Regions from separate parts of the Dermacoccus sp. MPR-E5 genome, predicted to be linked through region 3. Evidence: riboswitches for the same ligand, from Rfam matches in the RefSeq annotation. Region 3 holds a riboswitch; each other region holds the start of a gene.
What was found. A riboswitch is a leader RNA that binds a small molecule or an ion and turns the genes downstream of it on or off. The one in region 3 is predicted to bind S-adenosylmethionine.
Positions count from the first base shown of each region.

Region 1: linked by a shared signal. The riboswitch ahead of AC1RS9_RS03020 (bifunctional o-acetylhomoserine/o-acetylserine sulfhydrylase) and the one ahead of AC1RS9_RS10955 (aminotransferase class V-fold PLP-dependent enzyme) in region 3 are both predicted to bind S-adenosylmethionine.
Region 2: linked by a shared signal. The riboswitch ahead of AC1RS9_RS13075 (MetQ/NlpA family ABC transporter substrate-binding protein) and the one ahead of AC1RS9_RS10955 (aminotransferase class V-fold PLP-dependent enzyme) in region 3 are both predicted to bind S-adenosylmethionine.
Region 4: linked by a shared signal. The riboswitch ahead of AC1RS9_RS09875 (TauD/TfdA dioxygenase family protein) and the one ahead of AC1RS9_RS10955 (aminotransferase class V-fold PLP-dependent enzyme) in region 3 are both predicted to bind S-adenosylmethionine.

Region 1 covers NZ_JBXASS010000003.1:103,104-107,307, reverse strand. The annotation lists gene thrS (threonine--tRNA ligase) at 1-693, shown strand, start outside; gene AC1RS9_RS03020 (bifunctional o-acetylhomoserine/o-acetylserine sulfhydrylase) at 860-2,173, opposite strand; SAM riboswitch class IV at 2,246-2,361, opposite strand; gene AC1RS9_RS03015 (GNAT family N-acetyltransferase) at 2,485-2,979, shown strand; gene AC1RS9_RS03010 (hypothetical protein) at 2,976-3,365, shown strand; gene AC1RS9_RS03005 (HIT family protein) at 3,448-4,023, shown strand; gene pgsA (phosphatidylinositol phosphate synthase) at 4,089-4,204, shown strand, end outside.
Region 2 covers NZ_JBXASS010000020.1:28,303-32,506, forward strand. The annotation lists gene AC1RS9_RS13060 (GNAT family N-acetyltransferase) at 1-539, opposite strand, end outside; gene msrA (peptide-methionine (S)-S-oxide reductase MsrA) at 693-1,340, shown strand; gene AC1RS9_RS13070 (neutral/alkaline non-lysosomal ceramidase C-terminal domain-containing protein) at 1,408-1,791, opposite strand; SAM riboswitch class IV at 2,004-2,115, shown strand; gene AC1RS9_RS13075 (MetQ/NlpA family ABC transporter substrate-binding protein) at 2,293-3,300, shown strand; gene AC1RS9_RS13080 (methionine ABC transporter ATP-binding protein) at 3,297-4,204, shown strand, end outside.
Region 3 covers NZ_JBXASS010000013.1:27,118-31,321, forward strand. The annotation lists gene AC1RS9_RS10955 (aminotransferase class V-fold PLP-dependent enzyme) at 87-1,661, opposite strand; SAM riboswitch class IV at 1,705-1,819, opposite strand; gene AC1RS9_RS10960 (FtsK/SpoIIIE family DNA translocase) at 2,139-4,204, shown strand, end outside.
Region 4 covers NZ_JBXASS010000011.1:39,418-43,621, forward strand. The annotation lists gene AC1RS9_RS09870 (GNAT family N-acetyltransferase) at 63-635, opposite strand; gene AC1RS9_RS09875 (TauD/TfdA dioxygenase family protein) at 917-1,894, opposite strand; SAM riboswitch class IV at 1,905-2,032, opposite strand; gene AC1RS9_RS09880 (hypothetical protein) at 2,195-2,548, shown strand; gene AC1RS9_RS09885 (SAM-dependent methyltransferase) at 2,553-3,857, opposite strand; gene AC1RS9_RS09890 (FAD-binding oxidoreductase) at 3,854-4,204, opposite strand, start outside.

The DNA.
Region 1 (4,204 bases), on a different contig from region 3:
CTCTCGACGCGCGACGTCGACGGGGACAAGAAGGACAAGTTCATCGGCACCGACGAACAGTGGGACATCGCGACGAAGGTGCTGTCGGACGTCGCGCTCGAGTCCGGCCTCGAGCTCGTGCCGGACCCGGGCGGTGCCGCGTTCTACGGCCCGAAGATCTCCGTGCAGGCGCGCGACGCCATCGGCCGTACCTGGCAGATGTCGACGATCCAGTACGACTTCAACCAGCCCGCTCGTTTCGGCCTCGAGTACCAGGCGGCGGACGGTTCGCGCCAGCAGCCCGTCATGATCCACTCGGCGAAGTTCGGCTCGATCGAACGCTTCCTCGGCGTGCTCGTCGAGCACTACGCGGGCGCGTTCCCGGCGTGGCTCGCGCCGGTTCAGGTGCTCGCTGTGCCCGTCGCGGAGGAGTACTACGACTACCTGCAGGACGTCGCGATCAAGCTGCGCGAAGCCGGCGTGCGTGTCGAGGTCGACATGAGCGACGACCGCTTCCCGAAGAAGATCCGCAACGCGTCCAAGTCGAAGGCGCCGTTCATCCTGATCGCCGGTGAAGAGGACCGCGACAACGGCGCCGTCTCGTTCCGTTTCCGCGACGGGTCGCAGAAGAACGGCGTGCCGGTGGCCGACGCGATCGCCGAGATCACCCGCGTCATCACCGAACGTCAGAACACTGACCCGACGGCCGGCTGACTCCTGCCGCGACGACGACGCGCGCCCCCGAACCTCGCGGTTCGGGGGCGCGCTCGTGTGTTGGCATGTGCACCCGAAGGCCGGCGTTCGACACGGCCGGATGACCACGCTCGGGGTACGAAACCCGGCTGCGTCACCCGTCGCGGGGACCCACCTCAGCGCATGGTCATTTCGCTGCGGCGAAGCCCTTCTCGAGGTCGGCGATGATGTCGGCGGAGTTCTCGATGCCGACGCTCAACCGCACGAGGCCGGGCGTCACGCCGGCGCCGCGGCGGTCCTCGTCGCTGCCCTGGGAGTGCGTCGTCGACGCAGGATGGATGGCGAGGGAACGGACGTCACCGATGTTCGCGACGTGCGAGTGCAGTTCGAGGGCGTCGACGAACTTCTTGCCCGCCTCGACGCCACCGGCGATCTCGAACGACAGCACGGCGCCGGAGCCGGCGGGCAGGTAGCGGTCGGCGAGTTCCTTGTAGGGGCTCGACGGGTCGGAGGCGTAGAACAACGTCTCGACCTGCGGCTGCGACTTCAGGAACTCGACGACCTTCTTCGCGTTCTCCACGTGTCGCTCCACACGCAGCGACAACGTCTCGAGGCCTTGCGCGATGAGGAACGCGTTGAACGGGGAGACGGCCGCGCCGAGGTCGCGCAGCAGTTCGACGCGCGCCTTGAGGATGAAGGCGAGGTTCGCGCCGAGCGGCGATCCGACGCCGAGGTCGCGGGCGAACGCGAGACCGTGGTAGCTCTCCGACGGCTCGTTGAACTGCGGGAACTTCGCCGGGTCGGCGGCGTAGTCGAACGTGCCGGCGTCGACGAGCACGCCGGCGATCGACGTCCCGTGCCCCCCGAGGTACTTCGTCGCGGAGTGGATGACGACGTCCGCGCCATGCTCGATCGGGCGCAGCAGGTACGGCGTCGCGACGGTGTTGTCGACGAACAGCGGCACCCCGGCGTCATGCGCGACGTCGGCGAGGCCGCGCACGTCGAGCACCTTCTGGTCGGGGTTGCTCAGCGTCTCGCCGAACAGCAGCTTCGTGTTGTCGCGGATGGCGCCGCGCCACTCGTCGAGATCGTTGATGTTGTCGATGAACGTCGTCTCGACGCCGAGTCGCTTGAGCGTGTACTTCAGCAGGTTGTACGTGCCGCCGTACAGCGCGGACGAGGCGACGATGTGGTCGCCGGCCTGAGCGACGTTGAGGATGGCGAACGTCGTCGCCGCCTGACCCGACGCGAGCAGCAACGCGCCGACGCCGCCCTCCAGCGCGGCGATGCGGTCTTCGACCGCCTGCGCCGTCGGGTTGCCGATGCGCGTGTAGATGGGGCCGAGATCCGACAGGCCGAAGCGGTTGGCCGCGGTCTCGGCGGAGTCGAAGACGAACGACGTCGTCTGGTAGATCGGCAGCGCCCGGGCGCCGGTGTCGCCGTCGACGTTCTGGCCGACGTGGATCTGCTTGGTCTCGAAGGCCCAGTTCTCGGAGCTCATGATGATGTCCCTCTTGAGGAGTGCGTGGACGCACGGGCGGCGCACCGTACGTGTGGTGCCCGAAGGGGAATCCCTCCGCGCTTGCCCGGACGCGCTCGGCGCCGGGCCAGGTCGTCACCCGGAGCACCCCGCCGCGGTGGGAGGGTTGCCGGCCAGCAAACCGGGGTTTGACGCTGGCGCTCGTGACCTGCGGCCACTCTAGGCCGGGTGGTGTCATCAGGCGGGAATGCTGTCTCACATTCCGGTCGCGGCCCCGTGCTGACGCGACGCGCCTACGGGCGACGACCCTCATGCCGTGCTTGACTGTTGCCATGACACCGACGATCGTCCGCGCGCGCCGCGAAGACGCGTTCGCCTGCGCGGCGCTGCGTCTGCAGATGGACCTCGAGGCGGGGGAGAGCAACCGCTCCGGCTTCATCACCGAGTATGCCGATCACTGGCTCGCGCACTACGACGATCTGCCGACGTGGCTCGCCTCGAGTGCTGACGGGACGGCTCTCGGCATGGTGCAGACGTCGCTCGTGCACCGGCCCCCGGCGCTGGCTCGGCCGGCGCAGCCGTCGCTCTACATCGCGGTCGTCTTCGTCACGCCGTCGGCGCGCGGCCAGGGCCTGGCCGAGCGGATGCTGCGGATCGTCGACGCCTGGGCCGACGCGCACGACGTCGCGCGAATGATGCTCAACGCCCGTCCGCGTGCCCGCAGGCTGTACGAACGGGCCGGCTTCGGCCCGCCGGACGAACGTCACATGCAGCGTGTGGCGCCGTTCGGCCTCGACGCCCGCCGCGATGCGGAGCGTGCGTCATGAGCGACGACGTCATCTGGGCGCTCGATCAGCGCGAGCGCTGCATCGCCTGCCCGTCCAAACCGGTCGCGAACGCCGTCGTCCTGCACCTCGGTGCTGACGGCGCCCTCGCGCGCGACGCTGTCGAGCAGTGGGCTCGTGACGGCGTCATGGCCGCCTCGGTCGCATGGCCGGGGGCGGCGGCCGGCCTCGATGACGACGACTGGCTCGACCTCGAGGACGCCGTCACGGGCCTCGCCGGGCTGGCGAGCATCGTCGCCGTCGTCGGTGACGGCGACGCGGCCGAGGTCGCGCGGACGTTGGCGGGCCGTGTCGGCGACGTCGCGCACGCGGGGGAAGCCGACCGAACCATTGTCCCGGCGCGTCTGCGCGAGATCGCGGCGGTCTGAGACCGCTCACCCGGGGTGCATGGTGCGCGCGAGCCCACCCGCGGCCGCTGCGTCGAGGCAGGCGGGGCTCTAGGATCGGGCCATGGTCGACGAGTTCAACACTGATTCGCAGGACGACATCCTCATCGAGCAAGCCGGCGCCTTCGCGGGCGAGGCCGACGGGTTCGGGCGGCTGTGGACGCCGCACCGCATGGCGTACATCGAGGGCGAGCGTCCGACAAAGGACGCCGGCCACGGCTGCCCGTTCTGCGCGTCGCCTAGGAAGACCGACGCCGACGGCCTCATCGTCCACCGTGGTGAGCACTGTTTCGTCGTGATGAACCTGTTCCCGTACAACCCGGGCCACCTGCTCGTGTGCCCGTACCGTCACGTCGCCTCGTACATCGACCTCACCGACGACGAGACCGAGGAGTTCATGAAGCTGACGAAGGCCGGGGTGCGTGCCCTCAAGGCCGCGTCGAACCCGGGCGGGTTCAACCTCGGGATGAACCAGGGTGACGTCGCAGGTGCCGGCGTCGCCGCGCACCTGCATCAGCACATCGTGCCGCGCTGGGGTGGCGACATGAACTTCATGCCGATCATCGGGCGCACCAAGGCGCTGCCGGTGCTGCTCGAGGACAGCCGTCAGCGCATCGTCGCGAACTGGCCGAACGACTGACACCGGGCACCACGGGCAGTGCGCTGCCTCGAACGGGTATATCGAACCGCTACAGTTGAACCACCATGCTCAACAAGTACGCGCGCGCGTTTTTCTCCGCCATCTTCCGGCCCATCGCCCAGCTCCTGCTGCGTCTCGGCATCAGCCCCGACGTCGTGACGATCGTGGGCACCGTCGGTGT
Region 2 (4,204 bases), on a different contig from region 3:
GCGACGGCGTCGCTGACCGGCAGACGCTGAGCGTTGCGCACGCACGTCTGGGCCTGGGCGAACCCGCGGGCAGCGAGGAAGGCGCCTGCGGCGTCAGGCTGGCCGACGGGCGTCTGCGTCTCGACGAGGACCGTCGTACGTCCCTCGTCCTGCATGATCTCTTCCGCGGCTGAGAGCAGCGCCGAGCCGACACCCCGTCGTCGCGCGGGAGCCGGCACGTCGAGGTGGAGAAACGCGAGGTGGGTGTTGTCGCGGCGCGGCAGGACGAGCTCGGCGGCACCGACGACGCCAGCTGCTGTGTCCACGCCATCATCCTGTATGTCGGCTGCTCCCCCAACGGCGTCGTCGTCGCACGAGGCTTCCCCCTCGACGGCGACGAACGCATGACGCTTTTCGGATTCCTTGCCCCACATGGCGCGCAGCTCGTCGGCGGGGTAGGCGCTCGTGTGCTTGCCCCACTGCTCGTGGCCCACCGTCATGAACACCTGCGCCCAGGCGTCGAACAGCGGGTCGGACGGGCCGATCTGACGAATGCGCATGGCGACATTGCACTCAGCACCAGCTGCGTACGCAACCGGTTTTTCGGCGCGTCCGCCTGGATCGTGCGACAACCCGTTCATGCCGGCGGAGGCTCGGGCCGGAATGCCTCGACCGCCGGCGGTGTTGTCTCGGAACCCGAGGAAAGGCACCTCATGTTCACTCGAAAGCACACCCGAACGCCCGAGGCGAGCGACCTGCACGACGTCCTCGACGTGCCGATGTTCTCCGAACTGCCCGACGGCTCGGCGACCCTGTACGTCGCGATGGGCTGCTTCTGGGGCGCCGAACGCATCTTCTGGAAGATTCCGGGCGTCGTCACCACGGCCGTCGGGTACATGGGCGGCCACGCCACCGAGCCGACGTACGAGGACGTCTGTGACGGCGGCACGGGCCACACCGAGACGGTCATGGTGGCCTACGACCCGTCGCGCGTGTCCGAACGCGAGCTTCTCAAGGCGTTCTGGGAGAACCACGACCCGACGACCGCGAACCGGCAGGGCAACGACGTCGGCACGCAGTACCGCTCGGCGATCTACTGGACGACGCCGCAGCAGGAGCGCGCTGCCCGCGAGACGTCCGCGCTCTTCCAAGAGGCACTCGACGACGCGGGCCGCGGCGCCATCACGACCGAGATGCGCCCGGCCGACGAGGCGGGCCCCTTCTGGCCGGCGGAGCTGTACCACCAGCAGTACCTGTCCAAGCACCCCGGCGGCTACTGCAACCACGGCTTCAAGGGCGTCACGTGCCCCGTCGGCGTCGCCGACCTGCCCGCGCAGACGGATGTCCTCCCGCCACGCTGACGACGACATGCACGGCGGCCGCTGAGCCGGCGGCCGATCAACCGGCCACCGCGGGGCACCGGCCGTCTCAGCGCACCTGGAAGGCCCGGCTCGTTCCGGTATGGGCACTGACCTTGCCGTTCCAGCCGTTCTTCCAGTTGCCCTGCTGCACGAGGCGATACGTGCTCGCGGGCGTGCCGCGACGTATGCGCCGCTCCATGGTGCATCGCGAGTACGAGACGCCCTCGCGCGACCAGACGTACGAGGTGTCCCAGTCGTGGTCGTCGAGGACGTCGACCCACGACGAGCCGACCTGACGCTGCACCTTGACGAACGTGCCCATCGTGCGGAAGTCATTCTTCGGGTGGCCGCCGCGGAAGACCGCCCGCACGCTCGAACCAGCCGAGCGTGTGGCGTCCGGCTGAGTCAGGACGTCACCGAAGTGCTGCCCGGGTGGGGCGTCGTCGAACACGACGCCGGGGCCCTCGGCGCGTGGCCGACGTCACACTCATCACCCACCTAGACGATCGTCCAAGCTGTGTGAAGAAATCACTCACCCGAGCCTCGACGGCGAAAGACGCCGCATCAGCCACGCCGCGTGTCGCACGTCACAATCTTCGCCCACGTCTCATCTCCAGTGCCACAACTTGACGCTTTGTCGTGCGCGGCTCTAATCTCGCTGCTGGTCAAGAGATCCGATGCAAAGCCCTGGCTGGTCGGACGGCAACCCTCACACGCGTGGCGGGGTGCTCCAGGTGATGACCCGGCCGCGTCGACCACGCGGCAAGCACGCTCGGCACCCAACGTGACGGCATCCTCGTGAGCCTTCCGTTGCGCTGCCCAGGCCCCGAAAGGCATGCCCCGCACGACACCGCGCACCGCGCCCCACCCCGGCGCCCCGCCTTCACGCTGACTCCGCGCACCCGCGCCAGCCCCGCGCATTCGCATCCTTGCCGCCTCACCAGGAGAGATCATGACCGACAAGCACACCCCCGCCGACGAGACCTCGACGCCCGCCTCGTCCACGCATGACGCCACGAGCGCCGAGAACGGCGCGAGCGCCCTGCCCCCGAAACCGAAGAACAACACCGGCAAGTACGTCGCGATCGGCGCAGGCGTCCTCGTCGTCGCGCTGGCCGCCGGCATCGGGGCCAAGGTGCTCGGCGGGAGCAGTGACGACAAGCTGACCCACCTCAAGGTGGGCACGACGGAGGCGTCGGACCCGTACTGGAACCAGCTCGTCAAGGTGGGCAAGGACAAGTACGGTCTCGACCTCGAACCGGTCAACTTCTCGGACTACACCCAGGCCAACCCCGCGCTCTCCGAGGGCCAGGTCGACCTCAACCAGTTCCAGCACCTGCAGTTCCTCGCCGACTACAACACGAAGGCGAAGCAGAACCTCACGCCCATCGGCGCGACCTACATCGTTCCCCTGGCGCTGTACTCGAAGAAGCACACGAGCGTCGGCCAGTTCCCCCAGGGCGGCAAGATCGCCATCCCCAACGATCCGACGAACCAGGCACGCGCCTTGCTGCTGCTGCAGAGCGCCGGACTGCTGAAGCTCAAGGGTGGTGGCACCTCGCTGTCGACCCCGGCCGACATCGACGCCGGCGCCTCGAAGGTCACCGTCACAGCGGTCAACGCCGAGCAGACCGCCGCTGCGCTGCCGTCCGTCGACGGCGCGATCGTCAACAACAACTTCGCCGCGGATGCGAAGCTCGACCCGAGCAAGGCCCTGTTCAAGGACGACCCGCATGCGGCCTCGTCGAAGCCGTACATCAACGTCGTCGTCGCGCGCGCCGCGGACAAGGACAACGCCGACTACGCCAAGTTCGTCAAGGCCTACCACGACCCAAGCGTCGAGAAGCTCATCGAGGAGCGCACGAAGGGCACGAGCGTCCTCGTGAACAACTCCGCCTCCGACGTGCAGGGCATCCTCGCGAAGCTCGAGGCCCAGATCAAGGCGAAGGGATCGAAGTGACGGGCCCCTCCCCCACACTGACGAAGGCCGCCGCGCCGGCGAGTGACACCCCGCCCGCCGTCGCCTTCCACGATGTCGGCAAGACGTTCACCCGCGGCAAGAGCCAGGTGACGGCTCTCGACGGCATCACGACGCAGGTGGAGCGCGGACGCATCGTCGCCGTCATCGGTTTCTCCGGCGCCGGCAAGAGCACCCTCGTCCGTCTCATCAACGGCCTGGAGACGCCGACGCGCGGCCACGTGGAGATCGACGGCGTCGACCTCGCGTCGCTGTCCGCGAAGCAGGTGCGCGAGCTGCGCGGTCGCATCGGCATGGTGTTCCAGCAGTTCAACCTCATCCGCTCGCGCACGGTGTACGCCAACGTCGCCTACCCCCTCGAGGTCGCCGACTGGGACAAGGCGCGCCAGGAGGCGCGCATCACCGAGCTGCTCAGCTTCGTCGGGCTCACCGAGAAGGCGTGGGCCTACCCCGACGAGCTCTCCGGCGGGCAGAAGCAGCGCGTCGGCATCGCCCGTGCGCTCGCGACGAACCCGGAGATCCTGCTCGCCGACGAATCGACGTCCGCGCTCGACCCCGACACGACGAAGGACGTCCTCGCGCTGCTGCGCCGCGTCAACGACGAGCTCGGCGTGACGATCGTCGTCATCACCCACGAGATGGACGTCGTGCGCGAACTCGCCGACGACGTCGTCGTCCTCGAGGCCGGGCGGATCGTCGAGTCCGGGCGCACCGTCGACGTCCTCGGCGCGCCGCAGGCGGACGCGACGCGCCGCCTCGTCGACGCCACCCTGCGGAACGTGCCCGACGCACGCGAGAGCGCCCGGCTGCGCGCTGCCCACGACGGGCGCCTCGCGACGCTGACGGTTCACGACCCGCGCGAGTTCGGCCGTGTCCTGGCCCGCAT
Region 3 (4,204 bases):
TCGACAGGAGCCACCGCGTCGGCATCCCGTATCTGACGAAATGCGGCGGTGAGCCCCTCGCTGGGGCCCACCGCCGCTCGTTCTCCTCACCAGGGGCGGGGCTCTGAGAGGTCGCGTCGGTCGGTGACGGGGCTCCATCCGAGGCCCGGGGTGTGGGTGTAGTCGAAGGCGGGCCCATGGGTGACGAGAGCACGCACGGCGTCGACGAGGCGTCGTGCGTGCTCTGTCGTCGTGGCGAGACCGATCGAGGCGCGCACTGCCGTCGCGCCCTCGCCGAGGCGCGCGTCGCAGAGCAGGTGAGCGCAGAATCGCCCGTCGCGCACAGCGATGCCGTGCTCGTCTGCGAGCACCTGAGCGACGAGCGTCGGGTCGTACCCGGCGACGGTGAACGTCGTGACGCCGACGTTGTCGCTCGCATTCCGCCTTGGCGCGCCATCGTCGAGGTGAGCGTCCGCGGCATTCTGCTCGTCGAAGAGTTCGACGATCCTCACGCCGTCGATCGAGGCGAGACCGTCGCGGACGATGGCGTGGATCTTCTCCTCGCGCGCCTCGGCTTCGCCGCGCTGCGCGGACAGCGTCGAGGCTGCGGCCGCGAGCGCGATGGCCCCGACCGCGTTCGGGGTGCCGCCCTCGTGGCGTGCGGGCGCGGGCGCCCAAGCGACGTCGCCGGCGCCTGATGCATCTTCGCTGACGCGGTGGCTCGCGCCGCCGGCGCGGAAGTACGGAGGGGCGGTGTCGAGCCAGTCGCGGCGCCCGACGAGGGCTCCTGAACCGTACGGCGCGTAGGCCTTGTGGCCGGACAGAGCGACGTAGTCGATGCCCCAGGCGTCGATGTCGACGCGGCGGTGCGGGGCGAGCTGCGCGGCGTCGAGAGCCGTCCGCGCCTCATGCCGGCGGGCGACGGCGGCGAGGCGCTCGATGGGCCACACCTCGCCCGTCACGTTGCAGGCGCCGGTGATGAGGACCAACACGGGAGCATCGTTGTGGGCGCGGAATTCCGCCAGAGCGACGTCGAGGTAACCCTCAGCCTCGGCGTGAGAGTGAGGGATCGGCAGCCGCGTCGTCCGCTCGTCCGCCCACGGCAGCAGCGCCGCGTGGTGCATCGAGCGGAACACGAAGACCTGCGTCTGTTGCGGCAGACAGTGGGCCAACAGGTTGAGCGCGTCCGAGGTGTTGCGCGTGAAGACGGTGACGTCGTCCTCGCGCGCGCCCACGAACGCGGCGACCTCCTGCCGAGCCTCCTCGTACCACCGGGTCGTCAGCTGCGACGCCCGTCCCGCACCGCGATGCACCGAACCGTACGTGCGCAGGGTCGTGTCGACGGCCCGTGCGACGGCCTGCAGCGCGGGAGCCGTCGCGCCATGGTCGAAGTTCGCGTGCTCGACGACGCGCCCGTCGAGCGTCGCGACGCCGAGATCGGCGCCGATCGTGGCCAGGGAGGCATTGGCCTGCTGCGGCGCGTCCGCGCGATGATGGGTAGTTGCGGGCGTCTCGCGACGGGACCCGCCGGGGTGCGCGGGCTGGGTGTGGTGACGCTCGGGGTCCGCGACGGGAGCCCCGGGGGTTACGGCGTGAGCGGGGCGGCTCGTGTGGCTCGTGTGGCTCGCAGCGTGGCGGCGCGCGTCGGAGTCAAGGATCGAGAGAATGGCAGAACGGGGCATCGAGGCTCCTCGAGTCAGGGGCCTCGCCGTCGCCAGATGGCTCGGCCCGCGCTTGCCGACACCGGTGCTGGTGGCGGCCAGGTCGTCACCCGGAGCACCCCACCGCGGTGGAGGGTTGCCGTCCAGCAAGCCGGGGCTGTGCGCTGAAACTCATGACCTACGTGAACGCTCGCACCCGGCCCTCCGCCGCGTCCACCGACGTGCGGCCAGAGGTTCGCATCGTGAGATCAACTGTGGCATCGCGGATGGCGAGCGCCGCGCGCAAGAGTCGGCGTCTCGCGGTAGGTGTGCCCGTGGTCCCCGGGCAGCTGGCGGCGCCTCCGACAAGGGTCAGGGCGCTGTCGGATGCGAGCGCGTCAACGCGCCAGCGCATCGGGACGCGGATTCGAAGGTGTCGAGCCGACCCGCCGTCACCATTGGACCCGTGTCACGGCGTGGGTCCGCGAAAACGGCCGGAACCCCCACTAGCCTTGCGGGGTGGCGACCCGAAACAGACCAGCGAACGACAGCGTCCTCGTCGCGAAGAAGGCCTCTTCGCAGCCGCGCGCCAAGAGCTCGCGCCCGGCCGGCGCATCTGCGGCCTCGACGACGCGCGCCCGCACGACCCCGCCGAAGTCGAGCGCACCACGTTCGGGCGGCACGACGAAGAATGCACCCGCGCGCAAGACCGGCTCGTCGAGCTCGTCGCGAGGGGCTGCTGAAGCGCGTCCCTCCGCGTCCGGTCGCGCTGCTCGTGGCGCGTGGATGGGTGTTTCGCACGTCGCCGGCGGCACCGTCCGCCGCGTCGGCGCCGCCGCTTCTGACCTCGAACCCGAACACCGTCGCGACGGGCTCGGTTTCGCCCTCCTCGCCCTCGGCATCGTCGTCGCTGCGCGGGAGTGGTGGGGGCTGCCCGGCATGTTCGGGGACGTCGTCCACGCCGTCGCGGCCGGCACGTTCGGCGTCATCGCCTACGTCCTGCCCGTCGTCCTCACCGGCATGGCCATCCACATGTTCCGCCACCCGCGGGGGCACCAGCCGACCAACCGCATGACGATCGGGCTGACGATCCTCGCGCTCGGCTCGACGGGGATCGCCCACCTCGTCGGCGGGCGTCCGTCGACAGGGGATTCGACCGCGGTGCGCGGCGCAGGCGGCATCCTCGGCGTCATCACGGGAGGGCCGCTGTCTGCCGCGCTCACGGTGTGGGGCGCGGGCATCATCCTCGCGCTCGTGTCGTTCTTCGGTTTCCTCGTGCTGACGCGCACGCCCGTCAATCGCATCCCGCAGCGCATCCGCGAGGTCGAGGCGCAGATCTTCGGCCACCCCCTCGATGAACGCGACGACGAGGGCGAGCTGCTTCAGCGTGACGCCGTCGCCGACGACCTGCACGGCGCCGACATCGGCAACCGCGCGCGGGGCGGCTCGCGTCGCGGCGCGGGTGACGACGCCCGGCGCGGCGATGAGCCCTACGAGCAGGCCGCCGAGGTCGTCGGCAAGGGACCGCGCGGCAAGGGCCGTGGCACATCACGCAACCCGCTCAACCGCCGTCGCGGTGAGCAGCAGATCTACGACATCGACACGATCGACGGCGCCCCGGCGGGCGTCGATCAGACGCGAGAGATGCCCGACGGCGGCTCTGACGACGAGCGCGCCGGCGACGCGAGCGCCGCTGCGCTCGCGCGAGCCCGGGCATCGCGCTCCGGAGCGTCGCCGGCAGGGGAGGCGGCAGGTGGGGCAGCGCGCCGCTCCGCACCCATGGATTCCGTCGACGATGCCGTCGTCGACCAGGCCTCCGCACGTGCGGCGCAGGCGTCGCGCCCGGCGTCGGCACAGCGGCCGGGGGAGTCGCCGAAGGCCGCGGCGGCCCGTCAGGATGCCGGTGCCACGCGCGTCGAGCAGGCTGCGCCGGCCGCAGCCGTCCCTCAACGTCAGGTGGAGGCTCAGCCCACCGAACAGCTTCCACCTCGTGTCGAGCAGCTCGCAATGGGCGGCGACGTCACGTACACGCTGCCCGATTCGAACGTCCTCGAACAGGGGACCCCGCCCAAGGAGCGTTCCGCCGCGAACGACCGCGTCGTCGACGCGCTGACCGAGGTACTCGAGCAGTTCGGTATCGACGCCGTCGTCAGCGGGTTCACGCGCGGCCCGACGGTGACGCGCTACGAGGTCGAACTCGGCCCCGGCGTCAAGGTCGACCGTGTGACGGGGTTGAGCAAGAACATCTCGTACGCCGTCGCGAGCGCCGACGTGCGCATCCTGTCGCCGATCCCCGGCAAGAAGGCCATCGGTATCGAGATCCCGAACGCCGACAAGGAACTCGTCAGCCTCGGCGACGTGCTGCGCAGCCAGGCGGCGCGCAACAACACGCACCCGATGGTCATGGGTGTCGGCAAGGACGTCGAGGGCGGCTACGTCGTCGCGAACCTCGCGAAGATGCCGCACATGCTCGTCGCGGGTGCGACGGGCGCCGGTAAGTCGAGCTTCGTCAACTCGATGATCACGTCGTTGCTCATGCGGGCCACGCCCGAAGAGGTGCGCATGGTGCTCGTCGACCCCAAGCG
Region 4 (4,204 bases), on a different contig from region 3:
CGTCGGCGATTCTCGTCCTCATCTGCGATTTTCGGTCGCATTCGCACCCGCCGCAGCCGGCGTCAGGCCGTCGGTCCCTGCGGAAACGGCGGCGAGCCGAACCAGTAGCGACGTGTCTCGCCCGGAAACGCGGGGTGGGAGCGGACGTCCTCGAACTGCCCGCCGCACTTCTCGATGACGGCACGTGACGCCGGATTCTCGGTGCTGCAGCACACCAGCACCTGTTCGACGCCGAGCGCCCGCGCCTCGTCGAGACCGAGCATCAGCGCGCCCGCGGCGACGCCCCGCCCACGAGCGCTGGGACGCACCGAGTAGCCGATGTGACCGATCGCCTCATACAGCACCTCGGTGAGGGTGTGACGCAGGGCCAGAAAGCCGACGATGTCACCCTCCCCCGCCCGCGGGCCGTCGAGCACCCAGAAATAGCTGCAGTGCACGAATCCCTCAGGCGGCGCGACGGTCGTATCGCCCTGGCGCGCACGATCGGTGAGGTAGGCGTCGAACCCGGCGCGCGACGTGTCGACGACGTCGTCGCGACGATAGCCCGTGCCGTCTTTCGGCGTCGCGCCGAACTCGTCGAATGCGTCCTTCCAGTCGTCGTAGCGAGCGGCGTCGGGCCTGATGAGCGTCAGCATCCCGTCATTCCATCACCGTGCGACGCCCCCGGCGACCGATTTTCCCGACGGCCGGCTGGACGAATGTACACACGCAAATCGCCGATGGGGACGAAAATCGCCGATGGGGACCGGATTCGCCGATGGGGACCGGATTCGCCGATGGGGACGGGATTCGCCGATGGGGACGGGATTCGCCGATGGGGACGGGATTCGCGAAGGGGGACGAAAATCGCAGAGGGGTACATGACGACGCGATGCGGGCCCCAGAGACCCGCACCGCGCCATGTCAGCTCACACCGTCAGGCAGCTGCGCCACCCGTCAGGCCATTGACGCCGACGGGCTTGTCGCCACCGACCGTCACGCGCCTCATGGCGCGCGGGCCAAGGTTGGCGTCGACGTAGTCGCGGTTCGCGTAGTGCGACGTCGCGCGGTTGTCCCAGATGCCGACGTCGCCGGGCGCCCAACGGTGGCGGATGGTGTGTTCGGGCTGCGTCAGGTGCGCGTACAGCACGTCGAGGATCGCCCGCGACTCGGCCTGCGACACGCCGACGATGTGGGAGGTGAAACCGGGGTTGACGAACAACCCGCGACGGCCCGTCTCGGGGTGCACACGCACGACGGGGTGCTCGACGACGGGCAGCTCGGTGACGACCTCGCCGCTCCACTCCTGCCCACCGTTCTTGCGCAGGTAGGCGCCCCATTCGCGGTTGCCGTCGTGGGCGGCGACGAGCTGGTCGACGAGGCCGCGGAACGGCTCCGACAGCGAGTCGTACGCCGCCTGCGCGTCGGCCCAGGAGGTGTCGCCGCCGTAGTCCGGCAGCGTCACGGCGCGCAGGACGCTGATGGCCGGCGGCTCCTTCATGAACGTGACATCCGTGTGCCACTCGTCGGAGAACGAGAACTCGGGGTCGGAGGAGTCGATCGAGTAGATCTCCTTGCGCTCGTGCGTGCCCGCGACGGGGTGGCCCGCCGTCAGCTCGCCGAGCAGGTTTCCGAGGCGCACCTGAGCGTCGTCGTCGAACGCGTCCTGACCCCGGAAGAAGAGCACCTTGTGCGCGAGCAGCGCGCGGCGCAGGTCGAACGCTATCGCGTCGTCGACCTGCGCGAGGTCGACGCCGTGGACGATTGCGCCGAACGCCGGGCCGAGGCGTTCGATGCGCAGCCCGGGCGTCGCGACGGTGCCGCCGTGGCGCGCCGCTGCGCTCGTCGGAACACCCGTCGGTGCGCCGCTCGCGGAGTCGACGTTCGTGTCGGGCGTGGTGTCGAGGAGTGTCATGGCAGACCCTTCGTTGCGCTTGCCGCCGCGTCGGTCGACGGGCGGCCGGGTCGTTACTCGGGGCACCCCGGCGCGCGTGTGCGTTCGCATGGGGGTTGCCGCCCGGCCAGCCGAGACTTCGCGCCGGGGCTCGTGACCCACACATAACGTAGCACTGGCCAAACATAAAGGTCGAGTTATGCATCAACGGCGGCCACACCGTGACATTCGTCAGGGGCCCGCCGCACCCGGGCGGCCATACTGAGAGCAGAACGCCCGTGGAGCACTCCCCCTTCCGTGAGCAGCGGTGATCGATGGTTCATGATCGCCGTGACCGTGTTCGAGATCGGAGCGTCGATCGTCACGGTCGAGTTCGTGAAGTCGCATGGTGGCAGCGATTTGAGCGCGTACATGTGGTCGCTGCTCGCGCCGGCCGTCGGCGCTCTCGTCTACTGGGCGCGCACACGCCGCGCGTCAGGGGCCCGCGCCGCGATCCTCGCGTTCAACCTGCGCTCGGCGGCCGTCGCCATCGCGAACAGTTCGTTCCAGAACGCGTTCGCGTGGACGCAGATCATGACGGTGGCGGCGATGCTCGTCGGCATCACCCCCACCGTCATGATTGCGCGTCGCCTACGTCTGGACGGGCAACGGGCAGCCGCTCAGCACCGCCAGTGAGAGCTCAGGGTGCCCAGTGCGAGCCCAGCGGGTAGCCGCCGTTGTCGCCGTTGTCGGTCGTCTTCGTGGCGAGCACCTGGTGCAGGTGCAGCCAGCCCTCCTCGAACCCGAGGCGTGAACCGGCCATGTAGATGCCCCACACCTTCGCGGTCGGCAGGCCCGCCTCGGCGACGCAGAAATCCCAGTTCGCCTCGAGGTTGCGGCACCAGTCGCGCAGCGTCAGGGCGTACGACAGGCGCAGGTTCTCGTCGTGCTGAACCTCGAAACCGGCGTCGTGGCACTCCCTGATGAGCCGCCCCGGCGAGGCGAGCTCGCCGTCGGGGAAGACATAGCGATCGGTGAACGGCTCCGGCTTGGCCGATGCCGTGTCGTCGCGACGCGTGATGCAGTGGTTGAGCAGGCGGCCACCGTCGCGCAGCTTCGAGTGCAGGAACGAGAAGTAGTTGGCGTAGTTCTTCACGCCGATGTGCTCCGTGAGGCCGATCGAGCTGACGGCGTCGAAGCCCGTCTCGGTGACGTCGCGGTAGTCGCCGTGGCGGATCTCGACGAGGCTCTCGAGGCCCGCCTCACGCACGGCGCGCTGACCCCACTCGGCCTGCTCCTTGCTCAGGGTGACGCCTATGACGTGGACGCCGCGCTCGCGAGCGGCGTGCATCGCCATGCCGCCCCAGCCGCAGCCGACGTCGAGCAGCCGTTGGCCGGGCTGCAGGTCGAGCTTGTCGGCAACGAGGGCGAACTTGCGCTCCTGCGCTTCCTCGAGGGTGTCGTCCGGCGTGTCGAACACGGCACACGTGTAGGCCATCGAGTCACCGAGCACCTTCTCGTAGAACGCGTTCGAGACGTCATAGTGGTGCTTGATCGAGTCGGCGGCGCGACCCACCGGGTTCACCTTGGCGAGGTGGCGCTTCCAGCGGGGCTCGTTCTCGACCTCGGGCAGCGGCGGGTGGACGAACGCCTTCGGCCCCAGCTGCTTGACGACGGGCGCGAGCGCCGACGCGACGCCCTTCGGCGTCAGCTGCTTCGTGCGCACGTCACGCTTGATGCGGCTGAACACCTCGTAGGGGTCACCAGGGTGGAAACCGGTGCCGGTCAGCGTGCCCGTCAGATAGGCGCGGGCGAGGCCGAGATCGCCAGGGGCGCTGAGGAGGTAGCGCAGCCCCTCCTCGCTCTCGACACGCACGGCGATGTCGCTGTCGCGCGGGCCGATGTCGGTGCCGTCGTACGCCGTGATGCGGAAGGGCAACGGCTCCTCCAACACGGCCTGGACGGCCTGGGCGACGAGGGGGGTGGCGGTCGTGGTCTGGCTCATGCGTGCGTCCTCATCTTGTCAGCGAACTCAGGAAGGCGGCCCTGCGGGTCGTACTTCGTCTTCATGCGGCGGTATTCGTCTGCGCCGTACAGCTCTTCGAACGTCTCGGCGTCGTAGTAGACGTCGGAATAGAGCGACTTGTGGCCGTGCATCGTCGGCAGCACGGCCTCGATGTCGCGGTTGACGTCGCCGTCAGCCCGCCCGGGGGTGATGGCGACGGTGCCCCAGAACCCGACGTTGACGTACGTGCGGTTCGGTTCGAGCTGGTACAGCGGCCACGCGTCGTCGCCGCGCAGGCGCAGCGGGCACACCCACACGGGCGTCATGCCGACGTGCTCGTCGAACCA